3 regions of the Saccharothrix sp. NPDC042600 genome follow, and region 1 is predicted to be linked to each of the others. Evidence: riboswitches for the same ligand, from Rfam matches in the RefSeq annotation. Region 1 holds a riboswitch; each other region holds the start of a gene.
What was found. A riboswitch is a leader RNA that binds a small molecule or an ion and turns the genes downstream of it on or off. The one in region 1 is predicted to bind cobalamin.

Region 1 (9,301 bases):
CGCCGGCCTCGAAGTAGGCGTCCCACGTGGTGAACAGGGCCTTCACGCCCTCGGGGTCGCTGGGCAGGCCGGCGGCCTCGAAGAGGTCCTTGCGGTAGCACATGGCCAGCGGGCCGATGTCGGTGCCGTAGCCGATGAGCTTGCCGTCCTTGGTGGTGACGGCGTCGGTCTTCCACTGCAGCCAGCGGTCGGCGCGCACGTCCGCCGGGCCGATCTCCTTGAGGTCGTTGAACTGGCCGGACTTGGCCATGACCTGGCTGAGGTAGCCCTCTTCGACGGCCTCGACGTCGGCGAGCCCGGAACCCGCGCCCAGCTTGGTGAACAGGTTCTGGTGGTGGGGGTTGCCCTGGCCGGTCTTGCGGTGCGTGATCTTGACGTTCGAGTTCGCGGCCTCGTACTCCTTGAACAGTTCCTCGTACCCGAACTCGTTGAACGTGGCGACGGTCAGCTCGACCTTGCCGTCCGGGGACGCGCCGGAACCCCCCGAACCACATGCCGCGGTGACTGCGGCGAGCACTGCGGTGCAGGCCACGACCTTGGCCAAGCCCGCTCGACGGTTGCGCACGAGAACTCCTCAGTTGATCGGCGGTGACGTTCTGGGAGCGCTCCCAGGTTTCGGCGAGTGTGGTTCTCCCCACGCACACGTGTCAAGCACTCGTGTCCGCGCTGTTACCTACGTGGCAAGGAAGACCGACCGGACTATGCGGACCAATCCGCACAGAGACGGACTCGGTACTCAGCGCCACGCCGTGGAGCGCTCCCAGACGGCCCTGGGCTGGTGCTCCAACCGGCGGCTCCCCATTCCCCCGGCCACCCGACCATTGCCCGCCGGCGGTCTGTGGAGCGGGAAACGCGACTATTCGCGGTGACGTGGCTCAAGCGCTCGATCGGGTGACCCTTCAAGCGGGCGACGCGCTTCTCGGCATCGGAAAAGCAATGCGCGCGACCCCTGAAAACACGTGCGGCGCACACCCACAAAGGGTGCGCGCCGCGACGCCTGAATGCTTCAGCGACCGTCTTCCAAGTCGCCTTCCGTCTCCAGGTAAACCGCCTTCAAGGCGTCCAACGTCTCCTGTTCCGGGTGTTCCCACATCCCCCGGTCCGCCGCCTCCAGCAGCCGCTCCGAAATGCCGTGCAACGCCCACGGGTTCGACTCGGACAGGAACTTCCGGTTCTCCGGGTCCAGCACGTAACTCGCGGCCAACTGCTCGTACATCCAGTCCGCCACCACCCCGGTGGTCGCGTCGTAGCCGAACAGGTAGTCCACGGTCGCGGCCAATTCGAACGCGCCCTTGTAACCGTGCTTGCGCATCGCGGCCAGCCAGCGCGGGTTGACCACGCGGGCGCGGAAGATGCGGTTGGTCTCCTCGTGCAGCGTGCGGGTGCGGACGGCGTCCGGGCGGGTGCTGTCGCCGACGTAGGCGGCGGGGGCCTTGCCGGTCAGCGCCCGGACGGTGGCGACCATGCCGCCGTGGTACTGGAAGTAGTCGTCGGAGTCGGCGATGTCGTGCTCGCGGGTGTCGATGTTCTTGGCGGCCACCGCGATCCGCTTGTACGCGCTCTCCATGTCGGTGCGCGCCTCGACGCCGTCCAACTCGCGGCCGTAGGCGTACCCGCCCCACACCGCGTACACCTCGGCGAGGTCGGCGTCGTCGCGCCAGTTGCGGCTGTCGATCAGCGGCAGCAGGCCCGCGCCGTACGCGCCCGGCCTGGAGCCGAAGATGCGCAGCGTGGCGCGGCGGCGGTCGCCGTGCTCGGACTCGGCCGCTTGGGCGTGCGCCCGGACGTAGTTGTCCTCGGCGGGCTCGTCCAGTGCGGCGACGAGTTGCACGGCGTCGTCCAGCAGGGCCACCACGTGCGGGAACGCGTCGCGGAAGAAGCCCGAGATGCGGACCGTCACGTCGATGCGCGGGCGGCCCAACTCGTCCAGCGGGATCGGTTCCAGGCCCGTGACGCGCCGGGACTGGTCGTCCCACACCGGGCGGACGCCCATCAGGGCGAGGACCTCCGCGATGTCGTCACCGGCCGTGCGCATCGCGCTGGTGCCCCACACCGACAGGCCCACGGACGGCGGCCACTGCCCGTCGTGGTCGGCGCGGTAGCGCTCCAGCAGGGACTCCGCCATGGCGTGCCCGGTCTCCCAGGCCAGCTTGGACGGCACCGCCTTGGGGTCCACGGAGTAGAAGTTGCGGCCGGTCGGCAGCACGTTCACCAGGCCGCGCAGCGGGGACCCGCTCGGCCCGGCCGGGACGTACCCGCCGTTGAGCGCGTGCAGCGTGTTGGCCATCTCGTCGGTGGTGCGCGCCAACCGCGGCACGACCTCCAGCGCGCCGAACTCCAGGATGCGCGCCACGTCCTCGTTGTCGGTCAACGTCCGCGCGACGGCCGGGTCCCAGTCGGCGTCCTCCATCGCCTGCACCAGCGCGCGGGCCTCGGCCTCGACGGCGTCCACCGAGGTGCGGGTGGAGTCCTTGAGACCCAGGGCCTCGCGCAGGCCGGGGAGGGCGGCGACCTGACCGGCCCACATCTGCTTGGCCTGCAGGATCGCGAGCACCAGGTTGACCCGGGTCTCGCCGGTCGGCGGCTCGCCCAGCACGTGCAGGCCGTCGCGGATCTGGACGTCCTTGACCTCGCACAGCCAGCCGTCCACGTGGAGGATCAGCTCGTCGAACTCGGCGTCGTGCGGCCGGTCCTCGATGCCCAGGTCGTGGTCGAGCTTCGCGGCCTGGATCAGCGTCCAGATCTGGGCGCGGATGGCGGGCAGCTTCGCCGGGTCCATCGCGGCGATGTTGCCGTGCTCGTCCAGCAGCTGCTCCAGCCGGGCGATGTCGCCGTAGCTGTCGGCGCGGGCCATCGGCGGGACCAGGTGGTCGACCAGGGTGGCGTGCACGCGGCGCTTGGCCTGGGTGCCCTCGCCCGGGTCGTTGACCAGGAACGGGTAGACCAGCGGCAGGTCGCCCAGCGCGGCGTCCGGGCCGCAGCCGGCGGACAGGCCGACCGCCTTGCCGGGCAGCCACTCCAGGTTGCCGTGCTTGCCGACGTGCACGACGGCGTCCGCGCCGAACTCCGACTCCAGCCACCGGTACGCGCCCAGGTAGTGGTGGCTCGGCGGCAGGTCCGGGTCGTGGTAGATGGCGATCGGGTTCTCGCCGAAGCCGCGCGGCGGCTGGACCATGACCACGACGTTGCCCGACCGCAGGGCGGCCAGCACGATCTCGCCGTCCTGGTCCCGGGACCGGTCCACGAACAGCTCGCCGGGCGCCGCGCCCCAGTGCTGTTCGATCTCCTGCCGGGTGTCCTCCGGGAGGGTGGCGAACCACTCGCGGTAGGCGGAGGCCTTGATGCGCACCGGGTTGCCCTGGAGCTGCTCCTCGGTGAGCCAGTCCGCGTCCTGACCGCCGGCGGCGATGAGGGCGTGGATCAGGGCGTCGCCGTCGAGGTCGTCGACGCCGGGCAGGTCGTCGCCGATGTCGTAGCCGTTGTCGCGCAACGCCTTGAGCAGCCGCACGACGCTGGCCGGGGTGTCCAGGCCGACCGCGTTGCCGATGCGGGAGTGCTTGGTCGGGTAGGCCGCCAGCATGACGACGATCTTCTTGTCGGCGTTGGGGATGTGCCGCAGCCTGCCGTGCCGCACGGCGATGCCCGCCACGCGCAGCGCGCGCTCGGGGTCGGCCACGTAGACGGTCAGGCCGTCCTCGTCGATCTCCTTGAAGGAGAAGGGGACGGTGATGATCCGGCCGTCGAACTCGGGGATGGCGACCTGCGTGGCGGTGTCCAAAGGGGACAGCCCGTCGTCGTTCTCGTCCCACGCGGCGCGACTGGAGGTCAGGCACAGGCCTTGCAGGATCGGGATGTCCAGCGCCGCCAGCGCGCCCACGTCCCACGCGTCGTCGTCGCCACCGGCGGAGGCGGTGGCGGGCTTGGTGCCGCCGGCCGCGAGCACGGTCACCACCAGCGCGTCGGCCTTGCCGAGTTCGGCGAGCAGCTCGGGCTCGGCGGTGCGCAGGGACGCGCAGTAGATCGGCAGCGCCCGGCCGCCCTTGGCCTCGATCGCGTCGCACAGGACGTGCACGAACGCGGTGTTCCCGGCCACGTGGTGCGCCCGGTAGTACAACACCGCCACCACCGGACGCCGATCCCCGCTGTCGGACTCCGCCGAATTGTCGGACCCCGACGGAACCGCCGAATTGTCAGACCCCGGTGGGACAATCGAAGCGGGGGCCGCAGGCCGCTCCAGCACGCCCCAGGAGGGCGCGGCGACGGGCGGGGTGAAGCCGTAGCCGGTCAGCAGGACCGTGTCACTCAGGAACTTGAACAGCTCGGCCAGGTTCGCCGGACCGCCGTGCGCCAGGTACGCGTGCGCCTCCGCGCACACCCCACCGGGCACGGTGGACAGCTCCATCAGCGGCGCGTCCGGGTTCTGCTCACCGCCGAGCACCACGACCGGGCGCGGGCCGGCCAGCAGCCAGTCCAGGCCCTCCTCCCACATCCGGCGACCGCCGAGGATGCGCACGACCACCAGGTCCACGCCCTCGACCAGGGCGGGCAGGTCGTCCACGGTGAGCCGGGCGGGGTTGCCCAGCCGGTAGTCCGCGCCGCTCGCGCGAGCGGACAGCAGGTCGGTGTCGGAGGTCGACAGCAGCAGGATCACGTGCGGGCTCCATCCCTCGGGGGTCCTCGCCCCAGGTCGTAGGGGACGGCGGGCGGAGTTCCTGACTCCCGGGCTCGCACCCGGTCACAGTGGCGGGACCGCGCCGGACTCGCACCGGCTTCCTCCTGTTGCTTCGCCGTTCGGGGACAACCCTAACGGGCGTTAGCATCCAGCCCATGCCCCAGGAGCGTGAACGACCCGACGCGTGCCCCGGCGCCGTCGACGTGCACCAGGCGGCCGACGGCGGTCTGGCGCGCGTCCGGGTGCCCGGCGGGACCCTGTCGGCGGCTCAGTTCGACGCCCTGCGCGGGGCCGCGCTGGAGCTGGGCGACGGGTCGCTGGAACTGACCTCGCGGGCGAACGTGCAGATCAGGGGCTTGCGACCGGGTGCCGAACACGTCCTGGGAGCGCTCCTGGCCGACATCGGCCTCCTGCCCTCGCGGACCCACGAGCGGATGCGCAACATCATCGCCGCGCCGCTGGAGGACAACCAGGGGTTGGTCGACGAGATCGACCGCGCGCTGTGCGCGGTGCCGGAGCTGGCCGACCTGCCGGGGCGGTTCCTGGTCACGGTGGGTGCAGGCGTGAGCGGGCTGGGCGGTGACATCGGCCTGGTGGGTGACGCGTTGTTCCTGGCCGGAACCGATTCCGGGCTGCGCGTGACCGATCCAGTGGCGGCCGTGGTGGCGGCTTCCCGGCTGTTCCGGGAGATCCGCGGCAGCGCCTGGCGGCTGTCCGAAGTGGACTCCGGTGTGCGGAAGATCACGGACGCCCTGGGCGAGCCGGTCGCCGAAAGGCTTGTCCCGACTGTGACTCCGGTCGCACCCGGGGTGCACGGCGACGTCGTCGTGGCGGGTGTGCCGCTGGGTCGGTTGGACGCGCGGCTGCCGGCCGGCGTGCCGGTGCGGATCACGCCCTGGCGCAGCCTGGTGGTGCCGGTCGGGACGGACACCACGGGGCTGTTCACCTCGCCGGACTCGCCGTGGCACGGGGTGAGCGCGTGCACCGGGCGGCCGGGGTGCGCGAAGTCGCTGTCGGACGTGCGGGCGGACGTCACGGCGTGGATCGGCACGCCGCACGCGGGCCGGGTGCACTGGTCGGGCTGCGCGCGGCGGTGCGGACGGCCGGCGGGGGACGTGGTGGAGTACGTCGCGACCGGCGACGGGTACGAGGAGATCAGGTGACCAGCTACATCAAGGACGGCGCGGAGATCTACCGCCAGTCGTTCGCGACCATCCGCGCCGAGGCGGACCTGGCCGGGCTGCCGGCGGACGTGGCGCGGGTCGCGGTGCGGATGATCCACGCCTGCGGCATGGTCGACCTGGTCGGGGACATCGCCTACTCCCCCGGTGTGGTGGCTGCCGCGCGGGCGGCGCTGTTGGCGGGCGCGCCGATCCTGTGCGACGCGCAGATGGTGGCGGCGGGCGTGACGCGCAAGCGGTTGCCCACGGACAACGAGGTGCTGTGCACGTTGTCCGACCCGCGGGTGCCGGAGTTGGCCGCGAAGATGGGCAACACGCGCAGCGCGGCGGCGCTGGAGCTGTGGGGTGAGCGCCTGGAGGGCGCGGTGGTGGCCATCGGCAACGCGCCGACGGCGTTGTTCCACCTGCTGGACATGGTGGCCGCGGGCGCGCCGAGGCCCGCCGCCGTGCTGGGCGTGCCGGTCGGGTTCATCGGCGCGGCGGAGTCGAAGGACGCGTTGGCGGCCAACGACCTTGGCCTGGAGTACCTGGTCGTGCGCGGGCGTCGGGGCGGCAGCGCCATGACCGCGGCGGCCGTCAACGCGATCGCGAGCGAGGAAGAATGACGGGCAGGCTGTACGGGGTCGGAGTGGGGCCGGGCGACCCGGAGCTGGTGACCGTCAAGGCGGCGCGGCTGATCGGCGAGGCCGACGTGGTGGTGTTCCACAGCGCGCGGCACGGCCGCAGCGTGGCCCGGAACATCGCCGCCCGCTACCTGCGCGAGGGTCAGATCGAGGAGCAGCTGGTGTACCCGGTCACGACCGAGGACACCGACGACTACCAGGGCGAGATCGACGCGTTCTACGAGGAGTGCGCGGCGCGGTTGGCGGCGCACCTGGACGCGGGGCGGACCGTTGTGGTGCTGGCGGCGGGCGACCCGTTCTTCTACGGCTCGTACATGCACCTGCACAAGCGGTTGGCGCACCGGTACCCGGCGGAGGTCGTGCCCGGGGTGACGTCGGTGTCGGCCGGGGCGGCGGTGATCGGGAAGCCGTTGGTGGAGCGGGACGAGGTGCTGACCGTGCTGCCGGGGACGCTGCCCGCGGACGCGTTGGCGGCGCACCTGGCGACCGGCGACCCGGTGGCGATCATGAAGCTGGGGCGGACGTTCCCGCGGGTGCGGGAGGCGTTGGAGCGGTCGGGGCGGCTGGCCGAGGCCTGGTACGTCGAACGGGCGACGACCGGCAAGCAGCGCACCGCGCCACTGTCCGAAGTGGACGCGGACGGGGTGCCGTACTTCTCGCTGGCCCTCCTGCCGAGCAAAGCCCCCGCACCGGCCGACCATGCCGAGAGCAGCGCCGCTGCGGACGGCTCGGCGGCGGACGGCTCGGCGGCGGACGGCGGCTCCGCGGCGGACGGCTCGGCGGCCGGCGGCTCGGCGGGCGGCGGCTCGGCGGGCGGCGGCTCGGTGCGGGGCGAGGTGGTCGTGGTGGGTTTGGGGCCGGCGGGCCCCGAGTGGCTCACCCCCGAAGCGCGTCAGGCCCTCGCGTCGGCCGATGACCTGGTCGGGTACGTCACCTACCTCAACCGCGTGTCCGCCGGCCCCCGCCAGCGCAAGCACGCCTCGGACAACAAGGTCGAGTCCGAGCGGGCGGCGTTCGCGTTGGACCTGGCCAAGCGGGGCCGGCGGGTGGCCGTGGTGTCCTCCGGTGACCCCGGGGTGTTCGCGATGGCCAGCGCCGTGCTGGAGGTGGCGGCGGAGGAGCAGTTCGCCGACGTGCCGGTCCGGGTGCTGCCCGGCATGACCGCCGCGCACGCCGTCGCCAGCCGCGCCGGGGCCCCGCTGGGCCACGACTACGCCGTGGTCTCCCTGTCCGACCGCCTCAAGCCGTGGGACGTCATCGCGTCCCGCCTGGCCGCGGCGGCAGCCGCCGACCTGGTGCTGGCGATCTACAACCCGGCCTCGCGCAGCCGCACGTGGCAGGTCGAACGCGCCCGCGACCTGCTGCTGGAGCACCGCTCGCCGGACACGCCGGTCGTGGTGGGCCGCGACGTCGGCGGGCCGGAGGAGGAGGTCCGGGTGGTCCGCCTGGCCGACCTCGACCCGGCCACCGTGGACATGCGGTGCCTGCTGCTGGTCGGCTCGTCGCAGACTCGCGTGTCGGCCCGGGGGACCGTGTTCACCCCGCGCCGCTACCCCGGCTGACCCACTCGACGGCTTCGGCGACCGTCCCGACCACCTCGACCCCGTCGGGCAGGGGCGGTCGCCGGACCACGATGACGGGGATGCCCAGCTCCCGGGCCGCGGTGAGCTTCGCGGCGGTCATCGGGCCGCCGCTGTCCTTGGTCACGAGCACCTCGATGCGGTGTTCCCGCATCAGGGCCACCTCGCCGGCCACGGTGTACGGGCCGCGGTCGAGCAGGACGGTCACGCCGGGAACGGGCGGCTCGGGCGGGTCCACCGTCCGAGCGACCCCGCCGCGGAACGCCGCGAGCCCCTGCCGCCCGGTGGTGATGAACGCCCGGCGCTCCCCCACCGCCGCCGCCGCCTCGGCCAGCGAGTCCACCCGGGTCCAGTCGTCCCCGGCGACCGCCTCCCACCCGGGTCGGCGCAACACCAGCAACGGCACCCCGGCCACCCGGCACGCCTCGGCGGCGTTGGCGGTGATCCCCCCGGCGAACGGGTGCGTGGCGTCCACGACCGCCGACACCCCCTCGGCCCGCAGGTACCCGACCAGCCCGGCCACCCCGCCGAACCCCCCGATCCGCACCTCGCCGACCGGCAACCGGGGCGCGCTCACCCGCCCGGCCAGCGACGACACCACCCGAACGCCGCCCACCAGCGCACCGGCGAGGGCGCGGCCCTCGGCGGTGCCACCCAGCACCAACACCGTTCTCATGGCTGTTGCATCCTGACCCCGTGAACCTGCGCTACGGGTGGACGACCGGGGCCTGCGCCACGGCCGCCACCACCGCCGCCTACACGGCGCTGCTCACCGGCGAGTTCCCCGACCCGGTGGAGATCCTGCTGCCCAAGGGCCAGACCCCGGCCTTCGCGCTGGCCCGGGAGGAACTCGCGGCCGACCACGCGTCCGCCGCCGTCGTGAAGGACGCCGGCGACGACCCGGACGTCACCCACGGCGCGCTCATCCGCTCGACGGTCCGCCACGGCGCGCCCGGCACGGGCGTCACGTTCGAGGCCGGGCCGGGCGTCGGCACGGTCACCAAGCCCGGCCTGCCGCTGCCGGTCGGCGAGCCGGCCATCAACCCCGTGCCCCGGCAGATGATGCGCGAGCACGTCGAACGCGTCGCCCGCGCGCACGGCGGCACCGGGGACGTCGTGGTGGAGATCTCCGTCGAGCACGGCGAGGAGCTGGCCAAGAAGACCTGGAACCCGCGCCTGGGCATCCTCGGCGGGCTGTCCATCCTGGGCACCACGGGCATCGTCGTGCCGTACTCGTGCTCGGCG
Region 2 (9,301 bases), on a different contig from region 1:
CCGACCTGACCGTGCACCTGCACCGGGAGCCGGTCGGCGAGTGGTTCGCGCTGGACGCGGAGACGGTCGTGGGGCCGACCGGCGTCGGAATGGCCAGCAGCGTGCTGCACGACGAGCTGGGGCCGGTCGGCCGCACCGCACAGGCCCTGTACGTGCGGGAACGCTGAGCCGACGCCACGATGGTCGGGTGAAGTTCGCGGACCGCGCCGACGCCGGCCGGGTCCTCGCCCGCGCGGTGCGGCGCATCGAGTGGACCGATCCGCTGGTCCTCGGGCTGGCGCGCGGCGGCGTGCCGGTGGCGCACGAGGTCGCGCTCGCGCTGGGCGCGGAGCTGGACGTGGCGGTGGCGCGCAAGATCGGCGCGCCGGGCCGGCCGGAGTTCGGGGTCGGCGCGGTCACGGCGGACGGCGAGCCGATCTTCGACGGCCGCGCGCTGGCGTACCTCGGCGTGTCGGTCGCGGACCTGGCCGGCGTTGTGGAGGAGGAGCGGCGGGAGGCGCGGCGCAGGCTCGACGTGTACCGGGCCGGGCGGCCCGTGTTGGCCGGGCGGGACGTCCTGGTCGTGGACGACGGCCTGGCCACGGGCGTGACCGCGCGGGCGGCGTTGCGCGAGGCGCGGCGGGGTGACCCGCGCCGGTTGGTGCTGGCCGTGCCCGTGGGCGCGGCGGAGGCCGTGCGGGACCTGGCGGCGGTGGCCGACCTGGTGGTGTGCCCGCGCGAGCGCGCCGACTTCCGCTCGGTCGGGCGGTTCTACCGGCGGTTCGACCAGACCACGGACGCCGAGGTGCTGGCCCTACTTGAGCAGCACCGTCACCACTGACAGCGTGATCATGGACAGGGCCGTGGACAGCAGCACGGCGTCGCGGGGCAGCCGCGCGTCCGGGCGGTACTGGCGGGCCAACACGTACACGTTCTGCGCGGTGGGCAGCGCGGCGCACACCACGGCGGCCAGGCGCAGCGGCCCGTCGACGCCCAGCGCGAGGCAGCCCAGGAACGTCACCAGCGGGTGCAGCAGGAGCTTGAGCAGCACCGTGACGCCGAGCTGGGCGCGGCTCTCCCGGTCGGGCAGGCGCATGCCGCCCAGGGACATGCCGAGCACCACCAGCGCCGTCGGCACGCCCGCGGAACCCAGTGCCGCCAGCGGTTCGAGCACCAGGTCCGGGGGCCGCCACCCGGTCGCGCCGACCGTCACGCCCAGCAGCGAGGCCAGGATGATCGGGTTGCGCACGGGCAGCGTGACCAGCGTTTTCAACGTCCCGCCGCGCTTGCCGGAGCCGACCTCGACCGCCGCGAGCACCATCGGCATCACGACCACCGGCTGGAACAGCAGCACGGCGACCATGAACGACGAGTCGCCGAGGATGCCGACCGCCACCGGGATGCCCAGGTTGCCCGAGTTGACGTAGGCGCCCGCCATCGCGGCGAGCGTCCGGTCGGGCAGCGGCCTGCGGAACACCTTCCAGTGCACGACCAGACCGATCGCACCCACGACGAACGTTGCGATGACGAACGCCAGCACGCCCTTGTTGGCCAGCGCGCCCGGTTCGCCGTCGAGCAGGGTGGTGAACAGGACCGCCGGCATGGCGAGGTAGAACGCGAACCGGCCGAGCACCGTCTCGGCGCGGTCGCCGAGGACGTTGGTGCGCGCGGCGGCGAAACCCACCGCCGTGAGCACCCAGATGGGCACGAACCCGCTGAGCACCCCGCCCAAGGTCAGGTCACAGGTGCTTGTAGACGTCTTCCAGGGTCAGCCCACGACCGAGCATGAGCACCTGGACGCGGTACAGCAGTTGGGAGATCTCCTCGGCCAGCCGCTCGTCGGACTCGTGCTCCGCGGCGATCCAGACCTCGCCCGCCTCCTCCAGCACCTTCTTGCCCTGCGCATGGACGCCCGCCTCCAGGGCCGCTGCGGTGGCGGAGCCCTCGGGGCGGGTGCGGGCGCGTTCGCTCAGCTCGGCGAACAGCTCGTCGAAGGTCTTCACGGGGGCCCATCCTCCCATCCCCCGAACGGTGGCACACAATCACCCCAAAGTTGCGTGCTCCGAAAACATGCGTGGACCGCAAGTTCTGGTACCTTGATCGCATGGACGAGGAACTGGGCTTGAGAGAACGCAAGAAGCTGGCGACCCGCCAGGCGTTGAGCAGGGCGGCACTGCGGCTGGCGGTCGAGCGCGGCCTGGAGAACGTCCTGGTGGAGGACATCGCCGCGGCGGCCGGGGTGTCCCCGCGCACCTTCAACAACTACTTCTCCAGCAAGGCGGAGGCGATCACGTCCCCGCAGGTGGACAGAGCGCGGCGGCTGGCGGTCGAGGTGCGCCGACGCCCCCGGGGCGAATCCCTCTGGGAGGCGATCCTCGAAGCGGCGCTGGAGCAGTACGACGTCGCGGAGGAGCCGGAGTGGACGACCGGCGTCCGGCTCCTGCTCAGCGAGCCGGCCCTGATCGGCGAGTTCCACCGCGCCAGTTCCGCGGTCGAGCGCGAGCTGGCCGAGGCGGTCGCCGAGCGCACCGGCACCGACGTGGAGCAGCTCTACCCGCGCCTGGTGGCGGCCTCGGTGGGCGCGGCCATCCAGGTGGCGACCGACCGCTGGGTCCACACCACCCCGCCCGCGCCGCTGACACCCCTGGTCCGCGAGGCCATCAGCCAGGTCGCCGCGGGCCTCCCCGAACCCGCCACCACCGCACGCCCCGGAGAGGAAGCCCGACCATGACCACCACTCACGCACCCCACACCCACGCTGCCGACCCCCGCGCCACCGGTCCCGTGGCCGTCGCCTTCGGCCGCCCGACCCGCGTCAGAACCCGAACCGCGGGCTGGCGAACGGCCAGTCCCGGGCGATCCACTCCGGCACGAAGGCGTCGAGGGCGCGTTCGAGGTCGGTGCCCGCGTACTCGTCCACCACCCACCAGGTGATCAGGGCGTCCTCGGCCGGGTCGATGTAGACACACCCGAGCAGCGCCGTCTCGTCCGCGTCGAACAGGGCGTAGTTGAACGACTCGTGGGCTTCGGCCTCGCGCTCGTGCCGGGCGAGGTCGAGGCGGTTCGCCTCGGGGGTCATGGTGGCCGGCGGCCAGCCCCACTGCTCGCCGAAGAGGGACCAGAGACGTTCTCGCGAGCCCATGACCGCCGGGTAGTCCCGGTCCGCGTCGGACTCCCGGATCGGGCGCAGGTGGTGGCCCGTGCCCAGCTCGACGCGGGTGGGGTGGACGAAGTCGGACGGCAGCCAGGACATGGGCGGGATTGTCGATCAGCGGGAGGTCGTGCGCCAAACCGGTTCGCCGGCAGGAGGAACGGCGGCCGGAAAACCAGTGGCTGGGAAGGGAGGTGAGGCTCGACACTGCGCGGATGACGTTGTCCGACGGGCTGGTGCTGCGCACCGCCGAACCGCGGGACCTCGACCAGATCGGCGCCTTGCTGGCCGAACGCGGCGAACCCGAGGACGCCGTCGACCACCGGCTGGTGGTCGAGGACCCGGACGCCGGGTGGGAGGCGTGCGCGGTCGTCGTGGACGGTGACCGGGTGGTCTCCACCGCGACCCTGCTGGACGAGACGCTGTTCCTCGACGGCGTCGAGATCCCGGCGGGGCAGGTGGAACTGGTCGCCACCGACCGCGACTACGAGGGGCGCGGCCTGGTGCGGGCGCTCATGGGCTGGGCGCACGAGCGGTCCGCCGCGCGTGGGCAGCTCGTGCAGGTGATGCTGGGCATCCCGTACTTCTACCGGCTGTTCGGGTACACGTACGCGATCCCCATCGCGCCGGTCCGGCCCGTGGTGGGCACGGCGTCCGCCGACGGCTACACCGTGCGCGAGGCGACGTTCGACGACATCCCGACCCTGCACCGGCTCCAGGAGGCCGAGCAGGCGCGGGCGGACCTGTCGATGCCGCACTCGCCCGGCCTGTGGCGGTGGCTGATCGCGCGGGACGGCAGCACGCAGTGGCTGGTGGAACGGGACGGCGTGCCGGTCGGCACCGGCCGCTCGACGCCGCCGGACGAGGGCGTGCGCCTGGCCGAGGTCGCGGCGACCGAGGCGGGCGCGGTGCACGCGCTGTTGGCGCACACCGGTGCGACGACGGCGAACGAGCGTCCGGGCACGGTCGCGGGCGAGGCGCTGGAACCGTTCCTGGGCCCCGCGCCGGAGGAGGCGAACTCGTACTACGTGCGCGTTCCCGACCCGGTGGCGTTGCTGGACCACCTGCGTCCGGTGTTCGGGCGGCGGCTGGCCAAGTCGTCGTTCGCCGACGCGGAGGGCGAGGCGGTGGTGTCGTTCTACCGCTCCCACGTGCGCCTGCCGTACCGGGCGGGCGAGGTGGGCGCGGTGGTCGCGGGCGGCACCATGCAGGCGCCGGGTGCGGCGGGCGGGTGCGGCGTCGCGCCGGACATGCTGGCGTCGCTGCTGTTCGGCCCGCACGGGTTGCGCGGCCTGACCGCACGCCAGCCGGACGTCTACCCGGGCCCGAACGCGGACCTGATGCAGACCCTGTTCCCGCCGGTCCGCTCCGACCTCATGACGTTCTACATGCCCTGACCGGCACGCGGTCCCCTGACCGGGGCCGGTCAGGTGCCGTAGCCGGCGAACTCGACGCCCAACGCCACGCCCGCCAACGCGAGCAGCACGCCCGCGCAGGTCAGGGCGCGCCGGTAACCGGTGTCGCCCAACCGGCGACGGCCGCGCGCGACCAGGACCGCGATGACCGCCTTGCCGCCGATCAGCATCAGGTAGAAGCCGACCAGCAGGGCCACCGCCGCGCCCGCCGACGCCCGCCACGTGGTGATCGTCAGCGGTCCGAGGGCGGTGGCCCAGGCGACCCACGGGTGCGGGCTGAGGAGGTTCACCAGCACGGCCCGGCGCAGGGCGTCACCGCCGGCCTCGCCGGAAGCGTCGAGGGTGGCGGTCCGGGCCTCGCGCACCGTCCGCACCCCGCTCCACACCACGAACACCGCGCCCACGACCCCGAGCACGCCCAACGCCCGCGCCGGGAGGCGGTCCAGCACGAGGACGGTCACGCCGACCACCACCGCGTCCGAGAGCAGGGGCGCGCAGGCCGCCAACGCGCCCGCCCGCCATCCCGACCGCAGCGCCGACGTCACGACCAGCACCAACAACGGACCGGGGCTGATGCTCGCCGCCAAGCCGAAGGTGAGTCCGAGCCCCAGTGCGTCCACGGGCGGCAGACTAGGACACGTGTCCGACTACGCCGCCGTGCTCTCCACCCTGCGCCAGGTCCGCGGTCTCAGCCCGTTCTTCGCCCTGGACCTGGGCCGTCCCGGTGACGACTGGCTCCCCGGCGCGGACCTGCTCGACGGCCCCGCGCTCCCCCGCACCCTCGACGCCATCGCCGAGCGCTACCGGACGGGCGAGCGGCGGGTAGCGGCCTCGCTGTTCTTCCTGAGCTACACCGCGCGCCTGCTCTGCCCGACCGCCGCCGCCCACGCCGTCGAGGGAGTCGCGCCCGACATCCGCCCCGGCAACCTGTGGTGGCACTACGGCCCGGACGGGCTGCGGGTGCGGATCGATCGAGCCGACCCGGGCTTGGGCATCGCGGAGTCGCTGGAACCGGTGGTCGAGGCGGTGCGGGCGATCGTGCCGGTGGCACGCGGACTGCTGTGGGGCAACGCGGCCTCCTCGATCGCCGGCGCGCTGAAGACGGTCGCCCGCAGCGGCACAGCACCGGCGGAACACTGCGTGGCGGTAGGCGAACACCTGCTCTCCGAACCACCGCTCAAGGGCACGGGCGACTTCATCCCGTTCCCGGGCGAGGTGGCCTTCCGCCGCCGAAGCTGCTGCCTGTACTACCGCCTGGACGGCGGCGGCACCTGCGGCGACTGCCCCCTCCCCACCCGCTGAGCGCGACGCACGCGGCCCACCCGGCGCGCGGCGGGCTGTGGTGTGGGCGGCCCACTCGGCGAACGCGGCCCACCCGGCGAACGCGGCCCACCCGGCGCGCGCGGCTCACCGGGCGCAAGCGGCCCACCCGCGAACTGCCAACTCACCCGGCCGACCAGCGCCGCCCGACCAGCGCCCCTTCCGCCCGCCCCAAGCCGCGAGCGGTCCGTTGTCGTCTTCCCGAGCGCCGGGTCTAGCCGCTGTGGCGCACCGCGCGTTGCGGACGTGAGGTGAATGACAACTCGTCTGGTCGGTTGTGCCGGGGCGGAGTGGACCTTTACGGTTCCAGCGCCGCAGTGGACGGGAAGCCGGTGGGAATCCGGCGCGGTCCTCGCCACTGTGACCGGGGAGCCAACCCGCCGAGAACGTCACTGGTCGCACGGTGCGGCTGGGAAGACGCGGGGACGGTGTCGATCCGGGAGTCAGGAGACCGGCTGCGGCACGAGTTGTTGTTGACCTTCCACGAGGTATGGAGGAGGCCGTCATGACGAGCCCCGCGCACCACCTTCCCCTTCCCATCCCCCGGTGGGCCTACGCCGTCGCGCTGGTCGCGCTGATGGTGACCTGGCTCGTCCTCCAGGAGAACGGCATCGCGCTCGGCCACGCCGCCGAGTCGCTGCACGAGTTCTTCCACGACGGGCGCCACGCGCTCGGCGTCCCGTGCCACTAGGCGCCCGACCGATGACCACGTACAAGGGCGTGCTGCTGCGCGGGATCGGCGCGGGCGGCATCGCCGGACTCCTGGCGGGACTCGTCGGGCTCGTCGTCGTGGAGGTGCCCATCCGGGCGGCGTTGGCCGTCGAGGAGGCGCGTGCCGCCGCGGAACCCGCGGCGGAAGCGGGACACGACCACGGTGAGCTGTTCGGCCGTGGCACCCAGATGGTCGGCGGCGTGCTGGCCGCGGTGATCGTCGGCTTGGCGGTCGGCGCGCTGTTCGCCACCGCCTACGCGGGCGCGCGCCGCTGGTTCGTCCACCGCCCGCCGTTCACCCGGAGCGTCACCCTGGCCGCGGCGGCGTTCGGCGCGGCGGCCCTGTTGCCCGCGGTGAAGTACCCGGCCAACCCGCCGGCGGTGGGCAACCCGGACACGGTGGACTACCGGACGGTGCTCTACCTGGGCGTCATCGCGGCCGGCCTGGCGGTGGTCTACGGGGCGAGCTTCCTGGCGTCCCGCCTGACCCACCTGGCCACCCCGGTCCGCTCGACGGTGGTCGCCCTGGCGGCGATCGCCGGCGTCGTGGTGGTGCTGCTGGCCTTCCCCGCGCCGCCGGACGCGATCCCGGCGGACATGCCCAGCGACGTCCTGTGGGACTTCCGCCTCGCGTCACTGGCGGAGACGGCCACGCTGTGGCTGGGCCTGGGCGTGGTGTTCGGCCTGCTGATCGACCCGTCGGTCCGCGGGGCCACGGCCAAGTCCCCGGCCCTGGCGGCCTGAGCGCGACGGTTCCGGGCGGGCGCGGGATGCCGCGCCCGCCCGGAGTCGGAACGGTCAGACCCGGCCCGGCAACGAGGCCAGCACATCCAGGTCCACGCCCACCAGGGAGTCACGGAAGACCCGCCGCTCCCCCGCCGGCACGGGCACGTCGCACGGCACGACCAGGACCGTGCAGCCCGCCGCCACGGCGGAAGCGACACCGGTCGGCGAGTCCTCGATCGCCACGCAACGCCCAGCGTCTACACCGAGCATGCGTGCTGCCTTCAGGTACGGGTCGGGCAAGGGCTTGTTGCGGCCCTCCACCTCGTCGCCGCACACGGTCACGTCGAACAGCTCGCGGCCGATCGTGTCCAGCGCGACCTCGGTCAAGCCGCGTTCCGTGGACGTCACCAGCGCCATCGGCACGCCGGAAGCACGCACCGCGCGCAAAGCGTCCTGGGCGCCCGGCCGCCACGGCAGACCGGCCCGGAACAGCTCCTCGGTGCGCCGCAGGATCCACGCCGCGCCGTCGGCCGTCTCCTCCGGCGTCGGCACCACGCCGACCTCGGCGAACAGCAACGCCATGGTCGTCGGCACGTTGGACCCGACCATCGCCTGCCGGGTGGCCAACGACAACGACCCGCCCAGCTTCTCGGCGAACTCGTAGAGCGGGACGTCCCACAGCTTCTCCGAGTCCAGCAGGGTGCCGTCCATGTCCCACAGCACGGCCTCGACGGTCATGCCGCCCCTCTCCACAGGTACGCCTTCACGCGTTGAAGTACTTCGCCTCGGGGTGGTGCGCCACGAACGCGTCGGTCGACTGCTCCGGGTGCAGTTGCAGCTCCTCGGACAGCTCGACCCCGATCCGCCCCGGTTCCAGCAGGTCCACGACCTTGACCCGGTCCTCCATGTTCGGGCACGCGCCGTAGCCCAGCGAGTAGCGGGCGCCGCGGTAGCCGAGCTTGAAGAACTCCTCCACGTCCGCCGGGTCCTCCGCCGCGACCGACCCGCCGTCGGGCCAGCGCAGCTCCTCGCGGATGCGGCGGTGCCAGTACTCGGCCAGCGCCTCGGTCAGCTGGACGCCCAGGCCGTGCACCTCCAGGTACTCGCGGTAGGAGTCCTTGGCGAACAACTCGCCCGCGTAGTCGGCGATCGGCTGACCCATCGTGACCAGGTGGAACGCGATCACGTCCACCTCGCCCGCCGACCGGGGCCGCCAGAAGTCGGCCAGGCACAGCCGCCGGTCGCGCTTCTGGCGCGGGAACGTGAACCGGGTGCGTTCCGGGGCGTCGAGCGACGGCTCGGTCAGCACCACCACGTCGTCGCCCTCCGACACGCACGGGAAGTAGCCGTAGACGACGGCCGCGTGCGCCAGCACGCCCTCGGTGGCCAGCCGGTCCAGCCAGTAGCGCAGGCGCGGCCGGCCCTCGGTCTCCACCAGTTCCTCGTAGGTGGGGCCGCCGCCGCGCGCGCCGCGCAGGCCCCACTGCCCCATGAACGTGGCCCGCTCGTCCAGCATCGCCGAGTACTCCGCGACCGGCACGCCCTTGACCACCCGCGTGCCCCAGAACGGCGGCGTCGGGATCGGCACGTCCACCGCCACGTCCGACCGCCCGGACGGCGGCGGCTCCTCGGGCGCGGCGGCCTTGCGTTCGGCGGCGATGCGCAGCGACCGCTCGCGCCGGGCCTTGCGCTCCGCGGCCTTCCGCTCCGCCTCCGGGTCCACCGGCGGGGCCTCGCCGCGCTTGGCGGCCATGATCGCGTCCATCAGCCGCAGGCCCTCGAACGCGTCACGCGCGTAGCGGACCTCGCCCAGGTACGTCTCGGTCAGGTCGTTCTCGACGTAGGCCCTGGTCAGGGCCGCGCCGCCGAGCAGGACCGGCCACCGCGCGGCGACACCGCGCGAGTTCATCTCCTCCAGGTTCTCCTTCATGACCACCGTGGACTTGACCAGCAGGCCGGACATGCCGATGGCGTCGGCGCGGTGCTCCTCGGCGGCCTC
Region 3 (9,301 bases), on a different contig from region 1:
GAGGCCGCCGCGGCGGCGCCCGCGACCCGCTTGTCCCGGGCCAGGCCCAGGTAGTCGTTGGACGCGAGGTCGAGGTCGGTCGAGTCGGCCGGGCGCGGGCGCACCCGACGGGCCAGGCCCGCCTTCGCGCGCGCCTCGGCACGCGTGTCGATCCAGTCGAACACCGACTCCGGCGCGGACACCCCTGTGCTCACACTCACGCCGGCAGTGTCGCATCCGACGGTTACCGTCCCCGCGTGGACCTCTTCCAGCTCGGGCGGGACGACCTGCGGTCGCTGCGCGTGGACGCGCCGGTCCACCGCGACGAGCGGACCGGGTTGTGGCTGGTCAGCCGGTACGCCGACGTCAAGGCGGTGCTGGCGGACCCGGGGACCTTCCACCCGGACAACGCGCTGACGGCCGTGACGCCGATCCCGTCGCCGGTGCTGCGGACCCTCGCCCGATCGGGCTTCTCCCTGCCGCCGACCCTGGCCAACAACGGCACCGACACGCACACGGGCCTGCGGAGGCTGGTCGCCGCTTTCCTCACACCTTCGCGGGTCGCCGCCATGCGTCCCCGGATCGCCGAACTGGCGCGCGAACGTTTGCGGTGCTTGATTGCCGCTGCTCCGCAGACGGCGGCTCGGTCGCCGGAAAGTCGGCAGGCCGCGCCTGGTTTCGCGTCGATCGAAAAGCGTGATCGCCACGAAACCAGGCGCGGCCTACCGACGCGACCTCGCGGATTGAGCGGAACCGTTGATCTGCACCCCGCGTTGGCGCGGGACCTGCCGGCGATCGTGCTGCTGGAGGTCATGGGCATCCGGGACGTGGATGTCGACAAGCTCAAGGCGTGGAGCACGGCGTCGCTGGAGCTGTTCTGGGGTGACGTGACCGTCGAGCGCCAGCACGAGCTGGCCGGCCCCGCCGCCGAGTTCCACCAGTGGCTCACCGCGCGGATCAAGGCCGCCGACCCCGCCGGCGACGACCTGTTCGCCGCGCTGCGCCGCGCGGGGGTGCCGGTGCGCGACGCCGCCGGGCTCTGCTACTTCCTGCTGATCGCGGGCCAGGAGACCACGACCCAGCTGCTGTGCGCGGTGTTCGACGCGGTGCTGCGGCACGGCGACCTCTGGGACCGGCTGGGCGAGCCCGGCATGGCTGAGCGGTGCGTCGAGGAGGTGCTGCGCCGCGACCCGCCGGTCAACACGTGGCGGCGGGTGGCGGCGCGGGACGTGACGCTCTCCGGCGTGGCCGTGCCGAAGGGCGCGCAGCTGCTGCTGATGCTCGCGGGCACCGGGTCCGACCCGGAGGTGTTCGACGAGCCGGAGCGGCTGTGCCCGGCCCGGCCGAACGCGCGCAAGCACCTCGCGTTCGGGTTCGGCCGGCACTTCTGCCTGGGCGCGGGCCTGGCCCGGCTGGAGGCGGAGGTGGTGCTGCGGGAGACCTTCGCGCGGTTCCCCCGCCTGCGCCTGGCCTCGGCGGAGCCGCCGCCGATGCTCGGGCTGCTGTCGTTCCGGGCGCCGCTGAGCGTGCGCGTCGAGCTAGGGGACGAGGATCAGCTTGCCGGTGGTGGCGCGGGACTCCAGGGCCTCGTGGGCGCGGGCGGCCTCGGCCAGCGGTAGCGCCTCGCCCAGGGTCGTCCGCAAGCCCAGCCCGAACACCTTGCGCACGTTGTCCGGCGTGAGCGGGTTGCCCAGGCCGATCAGCGCGACGCCCTTGGCGAAGACGTCCGACGCGGTCACGTCCAGCGGCTCGCCACTGGCGAAGCCGAACACCACCAGCCGGCCGGCGCCGGGGCGGAGCAGGTCGAACGACTGCCGGGCGGTCGGGCCGCCGACGGAGGAGAACACCACGTCCACCTCGCCGACCCGCTCGGCCCAACCCGCGGCGCTGTAGTCGACGGTCTCGTGCGCGCCCAGCTCGCGGGCGTGCGCCAGCTTCTCCGCGCTGCTCGCGGCGGCGACCACGGTGGCCCCGGCGCGGGCGGCGAGCTGCACCAGGAGACCGCCGACGCCGCCGCCGGCCGCCTCGACCAGCACCCGGTCGCCCGGCGCGACGCGGGCCCGTTCGACGGCCTGGACCGCCGTCGAGCCCTGGAGCAGCAGGGCGAGGGCCTCGTGGTCGGAGACGTGGTCGGGCACCTCGACGCCGTCGCGCACGGCGGCCAGCTCGGCGTAGCCGTCACCGGCCGGGACGCCGATGATCCGGCGGCCGTCCGCGGTGACGCCGACGACCTCGCTGCCGAGCTGACCGGTGGGGTCGAGGGCCGCCGGGTACCAGGGGAAGAGCTTGCGGCCCTTGCCCGAGCGGATCACCGTCTCGCCGTAGTTCACGCCGATCGCCGTGACGCGGACGAGTTCCTCGCCGGGGCCGGGCACCGGGTCGGGCACCTCCACGACCCGCAGGACGTCCGCCGGGCCGAACTCGTTGAACCGCACCGCTCGCATCTGCCGTCCCCTCGATGAAGCGGACCGGCGGTCCGCTTTGCTGTTCGCTACGATACGGACTGCCGGTCCGGTTCTGTCAAGTCGTGGGAGGTGCCCGTGGCCGAACGCCGCGACGCCGCGCGCAACCGGGCCGCGATCCTCGCCGCCGCGTCGCGGCTGATCGGGGAACGCGGGCTCGACGAGGTGAACATGGAGGACGTGGCGGTCGCGGCGGGCGTCGGCAAGGGGACGGTGTTCCGCCGGTTCGGCGACCGCGAGGGGTTGATCCAGGCCGTCGTGGCGGAGAGCGCCGAAGCGTGGAAGGCCGAGTCCGAAGTGCTCGTGACGGCCACCGACCGGCCGCCGGACGAGAGGGTGATCACGTTCGTGGCCACCCTGTTCGACCACGTGGTGGCGAACCTGCCGGTGGTCCGGGCGTTGGAGCGGGTGTCGGCGCGGGGCAGCGGGTGCGACGCCAACCTCGACCTCACGCACGCCCGGTTGTCGGCGTTGATCGCGCAGGTCAGGCCGTACGAGGACGCGGATTTCCTGGCGCACGCGCTGCTGGCCAACCTGCGCGGGGAACACCTCCACCACCTGGTCCACCGGGTCGGTCTGCCGGTGGGGCAGGTGCGGCTGGGTGTGATCGCGCTCGCGCGGGCCGTGCTGACCGGGGACTTGGTCGGCGCCGGCCGGGATGCGACGATGCCTCCGCTGTAGGGGTGCGCGAGGAAGCCGGTGCGAATCCGGCACGGTCCCGCCACTGTGACCGGGGGAGTTCCGCCGGGAGTCAGGAACTCGGCCCCCGGAACCACTCGACCGGACACGGGCGTGGACACCCGAGGAAGGACACCGCCGCATGGGCGCGCGTTTCCCCTTTTCCGCCGTCGTCGGACATGACGACCTCCGCTTGGCCCTGCTGTTGAACGCCGTGCACCCCGGGATCGGCGGTGTGCTGGTGCGGGGTGAGAAGGGGACCGCGAAGTCGACCGTGGTCCGGGCGCTGGCGGCGCTGCTGCCGGAGTTGGACGTGGTGCCGGGCTGCCGCTTCGCGTGCGACCCGGCGGTGGAGACCGAGTGCCCCGACGGCCCGCACGGGCGGCCTCCGGCCCCCGTCTCGATCGTCTCACGCGCCACCGACAATTCGGGCGTCCCGGGCGTCCCGGGCGTCTCGGGCGTCCCGGGCGTCTCGGGCGTCCCGGGCGTCTCGGGCGGCGCGGTCGGCGCGGGCGGCGCGGTCGGTGGTGTCGGTGGTGTCGAGCGGCGGCCGGCGCGGTTGGTCGAACTCCCGGTCGGGGCCACCGAGGACCGGTTGATCGGGTCCCTCGACCTCGAACGCGCGTTGACCGAGGGCGTCCGCGCGTACCAGCCGGGGCTGCTCGCCGCCGCGCACCGGGGCGTTCTCTACGTGGACGAGGTCAACCTCCTGCACGACCACCTGGTGGACCTGCTGCTCGACGCCGCCGCGATGGGCCGCGCCCACGTCGAGCGCGAAGGGGTCTCCGTCTCGCACGCGGCCTCCTTCCTCCTGGTCGGCACGATGAACCCCGAGGAGGGCGAACTCCGCCCGCAGCTGCTGGACCGCTTCGGCCTCACCGTCACCGTCAAGGCCGCCCGGGACGTCGCGACCCGCACCGAGGTCATCCGCCGCCGCCTCGCGTACGAGGCCGACCCGGTCGGGTTCGCCGCGCGGTGGGCCGAGCAGGACGCCGAGCTGGCCGCCCGGATCGTCACCGCCCGCGACCGCCTGTCCACCGTCGTGCTGCCCGACGCCGAGCTGCGCCGGATCGCCGCCGTGTGCGCGGCCTTCGAGGTGGACGGCATGCGGGCCGACCTGGTCGTCGCGCGCACCGCCGTCGCCCACGCCGCCTGGCGGGGTGCGGACGAGGTCGCCGAGGCCGACGTCGAGGCCGCCGTCCGGCTCGCGCTGCCGCACCGCAAGCGCCGCGACCCGTTCGACGAGCCCGGCCTCGAAGAAGAGCAGCTCGAAGACGCGATGAAGCAGGGTGCCGAGCACGCCGCCGAACCGGAACCCGACCCCGATCCCGACCCCGACGGTCCGGACGGCGGTGGTCTGCCCGGCGACACGCCCGACCTGGCCGACGACGCGAGCGGCCCGTCGCCCGAGCAGCCCGCCGCCGACGGCCGCGGTGCCGGTGCCGAGCGCACGCACGCGCCGGCGCCGTCGTTCCGCACGCGGTTGCTCCAGGTCCCGGGCGTGGGTGAAGGCGCGCCGGGCAAGAGGTCGCGGGCACGGGCTCGCACCGGGCGGGTCGTCCGTTCGTCCACTGTGGACGGCAGCGGGCTGCACCTGGTCGGCACGCTGGGCGCGGCGGCGCCGCACCAGGCCGCGCGCGGGCGCAGCGGTCCCGGGCTGGTGCTGCGCGGCGCCGACCTGCGGCGGGCGGTCCGCGAGGGCAAGGAGGGCAACCTGGTGCTGTTCGTGGTCGACGCGTCCGGCTCGATGGCCGCCCGGCAGCGGATGTCGGCGGTCAGCGGCGCGGTGATCTCGCTGCTGCGCGACGCCTACCAGCGGCGGGACAAGGTCGGTGTGATCACCTTCCGCGGGAACGGCGCCGAGACCGCGCTCCCGCCGACGAACTCCGTGGACGCCGCCGCCGCCCGCCTGCGGCAGCTCCGCACGGGCGGCCGGACGCCCCTCGCGGACGGGCTCCTGAGGGCGCGCAAGGTGCTCCAGACCGAACGGGTCCGCGACCCGCGCCGCCGCCCGCTGCTGGTCCTGCTCACCGACGGCCGCGCCACCGCCACGGGCACCGGCGGCGACCCGATGCGCGACGCCCTGCGCGCCGCCGGCCTGCTGGCCGCCGACGAGGTGGCGGCCGTGGTCGTGGACTGCGAGTCCGGCCACGTCCGGCTGGGCTTGGCCGCCCGCGTCGCCCAGGCGCTGGACGCGGTGTGCCTGCGCCTCGAAGAACTGTCCGCCGACCAGGTCGCCGGCGTCGTGCGCGCCGCACGCGCCGCGTAAAGGAGCCCGCAGTGCCCCAGGGACAGCCGTCCGTCGTGCCCACCGACGGGCTCACCACCAGGCAGCGGCGCAACCGACCGCTGGTCGTCCTCCACACGGGGGAGATGAAGGGCAAGTCCACCGCCGCCTTCGGCCTCGCGCTGCGCGGGTGGAACCAGGGCTGGTCGATCGGCGTCTTCCAGTTCGTGAAGTCGGCCAAGTGGAAGGTCGGCGAGGAGAACGCCTTCCGCGCCCTGGGCCGGTTGCACGAGCAGACCGGCGAGGGCGGGCCCGTCGAGTGGCACAAGATGGGCGAGGGCTGGTCCTGGTCGCGCAAGCAGGGCACCGAGGAGGACCACGCCGCCGCCGCGCGCGAGGGCTGGCGGGAGATCGCCCGGAGGCTCTCGACCGAGCAGCACGGCCTCTACGTGCTCGACGAGTTCACCTACCCGCTGCACTGGGGCTGGATCGACGTGGACGAGGTGGTCACGGCGCTGCGCGAGCGGCCCGGCCACCAGCACGTGGTCATCACCGGCCGGTACGCGCCGCAGGCCCTGGTCGACGCCGCCGACCTGGTGGTGGAGATGACCAAGGTCAAGCACCCGATGGACGCGGGGCAGAAGGGCCAGAAGGGGATCGAGTGGTGAACCGCCTGGTGGTCGCCGCGCCCGGGTCGGGCAGCGGCAAGACCACCGTGGCCACCGGCCTGATGGCGGCGCTGCGCCGCGCGGGGGACCGGGTGGCCCCCTTCAAGGTCGGGCCGGACTACATCGACCCCGGCTACCACGGCCTGGCCACCGGCCGACCGGGCCGCAACCTCGACCCGGTGATGGTCGGCGAGCACCGCGTGGCGTCGCTGTTCGCCCACGGGTCGCGCGGCTGCGACATCGCCGTGGTCGAGGGCGTGATGGGCCTGTTCGACGGGCGGGTGGACACCGAGGGCGTCGGCTCCACCGCCCACGTGGCCAAGCTGCTGTCCGCGCCGGTGCTGTTCGTGGTGGACGCGCGCGGCCAGAGCCGCAGCCTGGCCGCCCTGCTGCACGGGTTCCGGGGGTACGACCCGACCGTGCGGCTGGGCGGGGTGGTGCTCAACCAGGTCGGGTCCGCCCGGCACGAGCACGTGCTGCGCGGCGCGTGCGCCGAGGTCGGGCTGGAGGTGCTGGGCGTGCTGCCCCGGGACGACCGGTTCGCGCTGCCGTCCCGCCACCTGGGCCTGGTCACCGCCGCCGAGCACGGGTCGGCCGCGGTCGAGGCCGTGGACGCCGTGGCCGAGGCGGTCGCGGCCCACGTGGACCTGGCCGCGGTGCGGCGGCTGGCGGCCGGGGTGCCCGCGCTGGCGGTGCCCGCGTGGGACCCGGCGGAGGAGGTCGCGGCCGTGTCCGGCGCGCCCGTCGTGGCGGTCGCGGGCGGGGCGGCGTTCACGTTCGGGTACGCCGAGCACGTCGAGCTGCTGCGGGCGGCCGGCGCGGACGTGGTGACCGTGGACCCGTTGCGGGACGAAGACCTGCCGGAGGGGACGTCGGGGCTGGTGCTGCCCGGCGGGTTCCCGGAGCAGCACGCCGCCGAGCTGTCGGCCAACGCCGGCCTGCGGGCGGCCGTGGTGGCGTTGGCCCGGTCCGGCGCGCCCGTGCACGCGGAGTGCGGCGGGCTGCTGTACCTGGCGAAGTCGCTGGACGGCGTGCCGATGTGCGGGGTCCTGGACGCGGACGGCTCGATGACGCCCCGGCTCACCCTGGGCTACCGGGACGCCGTCGCGCCCCACGACTCCGTGCTGGCGCGCGCGGGCACGCGGATCACCGGGCACGAGTTCCACCGGACGACGTTGAGCGTGCCGGCGGGCGCGAAACCGGCCTGGCAGTGGCGAGGTCACGACCTCAAGCCGGTGGCCGAGGGTTACGTGTTCGGCGGCGTCCACGCGTCCTACTTGCACACCCACCCGGCATCAGCACCTGACGCGATCACCCGCTTTGTGCGGGCTTGCGAAACGAAGCAGGTCCGGGTCGAGGCCACTCGATAGTGGATCGCCCGGGCGCGGTACGGTCGTTGCCCACCAAGCCGAACACGTCGTGGGGAGCAGTTGTGATGACTGGTCGGGTCTCCTTCGTGGGCGCCGGTCCCGGTGCCGCCGATCTCATCACCCTCCGGGGCGCGAAGCGCATAGCCGAGGCCGACGTCGTGATCTGGGCGCCCAGCGTCGTGGAGGCCGAGTGCGTGCGCGAGCACGCCCGCCCCGACGCCGAGCTGGTCGACTTCTCCCGCGTGTCCGAGGCCGAGGTCGTGGACGTGTACCGGCGCGCGTCGGCCGCGCAGCTCAAGGTGGTCCGCCTGCACGCGGGCGACCCGGCGCTGTGGGGCGGCCTGCGCGAGCAGCACGAGACGTGCCAGCGGCTCGGGCTGACCACCGAGGTCGTGCCCGGCGTGTCGGCCGTGTCGGCGGCGGGCGCGGCGGTGGCGCGCGAGCTGACCTCGTCCGACGTGGCGCAGTCGCTGGTGCTGGCCGGGCCGGAGGGCGCCGAGCACCTCAAGGACTTCGCCGCCCACGGCACGACCCTGGCGATCTCCGCGTCCGGCGCGCGCACGGCGCGGATCGTGGAGCAGTTGCGCGAGGGCGGTTACGCCGACGACACGCCCGTGGTGGTGGCGTACAAGGTCTCCCTGCCCGACGAGACGCTCGCCCAGACCACGTTGGGCGAGCTGGAGGCGTGCGTCAAGGAGCACAAGCTCTACCGCACCACGCTGTTCCTGGTGGGTGACGTGCTGAAGGCGTCGGCGCGGCGGTCCTCCGACGAGCCGGTGCGGCGGTCGCGCGCGGCCAAGTGGGGCAAGCGCCGCGAGTCGCCGTCCGCCACGGCGTGGTCGATGGTGCACGACTGGCAGGAGACCGCGCGCGCCAACCGCCCCGCCGCGAAGGCGAAGCCGGTCGAGCCGGTGCTCGCGCTGGTGTCGGAAACCGTTGAGGCGCAAGAGGAATCCGCGGCCGTCGAGGAAGCGCCGAAGCCCAAGGCGACCGTGGCCGCGGCGGCGAAGAAGAAGCCCGCGACCGTCCAGGCGAGCACGACGCCGCGCCCGCGCAAGCCGGCCGCGCCGCGCACCACCAAGAAGACAAAACGCGCCAACTGACATGGATGTAGTCGCACTGCACGGTTTTCTCACCGCGACCGGCCGGTCGTGGGACTCGGTGACCGTCGTGGACGCCGCCGCCGTGGGCGTCCGGCACGCGCTCAACGTGTGCCGCGCCCGCGCCGCCGTCGTCGTGGCGGGCGCGGACCCGGCCGAGCTGGCCGCCGGGTTGGCCGGGTGGCGGCGGACGCTGACCGTGTCCGACGGCGGTGAACTGTCCACCGTGGACCCGGCGGATGCGGTCGTGCGCCGGTGGAACGCGCCGGACTTCCTGTTGTGCGTGGCGGAAAGCGCTCTTCCGGTGGCCGGGGGCGGCTGGGCGCTGCCGGACGACGACTTCGCCCACCGGGACGGCATGGTCGCCACCGCCGAGGTGCGCGCGCTGGCCCTGTCCCGGCTGGCCCCGCGGCCCGGCGTGCTGGTGTGGGACGTCGGCGCGGGTCCCGGTGCGGTCGCGGTCGAGTGCGCCCGGCTGGGAGCGGCCGTGATCGCGGTCGAGCAGGACCCCGTGCAGTGCGTGCGGATCATCGCCAACGCCTCCGCGCACGGCGTGGACGTGCGGGTCGTGGAGTCGCCGCTGGCCGAGGCCGCCGACCTGCCCCGGCCGGACGCCGTGTTCGTCGGCGGCGGTGGCGCGGACGTGGTGCGGCGGTGCGCCCGGGTCGGGGCCGGCCGGGTCGTCGTGGCGACCGCCGACCTGGACCGGGTGCTGCCCGCGCGGGACGCGTTGGCGCAGGCCGGGTACGAGGTCGAGGGCAGCCAGTTGTCGGCGGCGCGGCTGACCGGCGGGACGCTGCTCGCGGCGAACCCGGTG

Region 2: another riboswitch for cobalamin. It lies ahead of AB0A74_RS17515 (CbtB-domain containing protein); the one in region 1 lies ahead of cobN (cobaltochelatase subunit CobN).
Region 3: another riboswitch for cobalamin. It lies ahead of AB0A74_RS14115 (magnesium chelatase subunit D family protein); the one in region 1 lies ahead of cobN (cobaltochelatase subunit CobN).

What each region holds. Positions count from the first base shown of each region.
Region 1 is NZ_JBEZBW010000012.1:90,520-99,820, forward strand. Features, by position in the region: gene AB0A74_RS11550 (extracellular solute-binding protein) at 1-517, opposite strand, end outside; gene cobN (cobaltochelatase subunit CobN) at 1,007-4,651, opposite strand; cobalamin riboswitch at 4,685-4,821, opposite strand; gene AB0A74_RS11560 (hypothetical protein) at 4,828-5,835, shown strand; gene AB0A74_RS11565 (precorrin-8X methylmutase) at 5,832-6,458, shown strand; gene AB0A74_RS11570 (precorrin-2 C(20)-methyltransferase) at 6,455-8,038, shown strand; gene AB0A74_RS11575 (cobalt-precorrin-6A reductase) at 8,013-8,732, opposite strand; gene AB0A74_RS11580 (cobalt-precorrin-5B (C(1))-methyltransferase) at 8,759-9,301, shown strand, end outside.
Region 2 is NZ_JBEZBW010000024.1:34,374-43,674, reverse strand. Features, by position in the region: gene AB0A74_RS17560 (thioesterase family protein) at 1-167, shown strand, start outside; gene AB0A74_RS17555 (phosphoribosyltransferase family protein) at 188-820, shown strand; gene AB0A74_RS17550 (AEC family transporter) at 794-1,702, opposite strand; gene AB0A74_RS17545 (phosphoribosyl-ATP diphosphatase) at 1,719-1,982, opposite strand; gene AB0A74_RS17540 (TetR family transcriptional regulator) at 2,084-2,710, shown strand; gene AB0A74_RS17535 (N-acetyltransferase) at 2,795-3,232, opposite strand; gene AB0A74_RS17530 (GNAT family N-acetyltransferase) at 3,346-4,527, shown strand; gene AB0A74_RS17525 (LysE family transporter) at 4,557-5,165, opposite strand; gene AB0A74_RS17520 ((2Fe-2S)-binding protein) at 5,185-5,847, shown strand; cobalamin riboswitch at 6,156-6,340, shown strand; gene AB0A74_RS17515 (CbtB-domain containing protein) at 6,371-6,556, shown strand; gene AB0A74_RS17510 (CbtA family protein) at 6,568-7,320, shown strand; gene AB0A74_RS17505 (HAD family phosphatase) at 7,375-8,040, opposite strand; gene metH (methionine synthase) at 8,066-9,301, opposite strand, start outside.
Region 3 is NZ_JBEZBW010000016.1:95,629-104,929, forward strand. Features, by position in the region: gene AB0A74_RS14095 (8-amino-7-oxononanoate synthase) at 1-200, opposite strand, end outside; gene AB0A74_RS14100 (cytochrome P450) at 237-1,598, shown strand; gene AB0A74_RS14105 (zinc-binding dehydrogenase) at 1,518-2,423, opposite strand; gene AB0A74_RS14110 (TetR/AcrR family transcriptional regulator) at 2,520-3,122, shown strand; cobalamin riboswitch at 3,092-3,223, shown strand; gene AB0A74_RS14115 (magnesium chelatase subunit D family protein) at 3,262-5,388, shown strand; gene cobO (cob(I)yrinic acid a,c-diamide adenosyltransferase) at 5,400-6,014, shown strand; gene AB0A74_RS14125 (cobyrinate a,c-diamide synthase) at 6,011-7,384, shown strand; gene AB0A74_RS14130 (cobalt-precorrin-4/precorrin-4 C(11)-methyltransferase) at 7,450-8,487, shown strand; gene AB0A74_RS14135 (hypothetical protein) at 8,489-9,301, shown strand, end outside.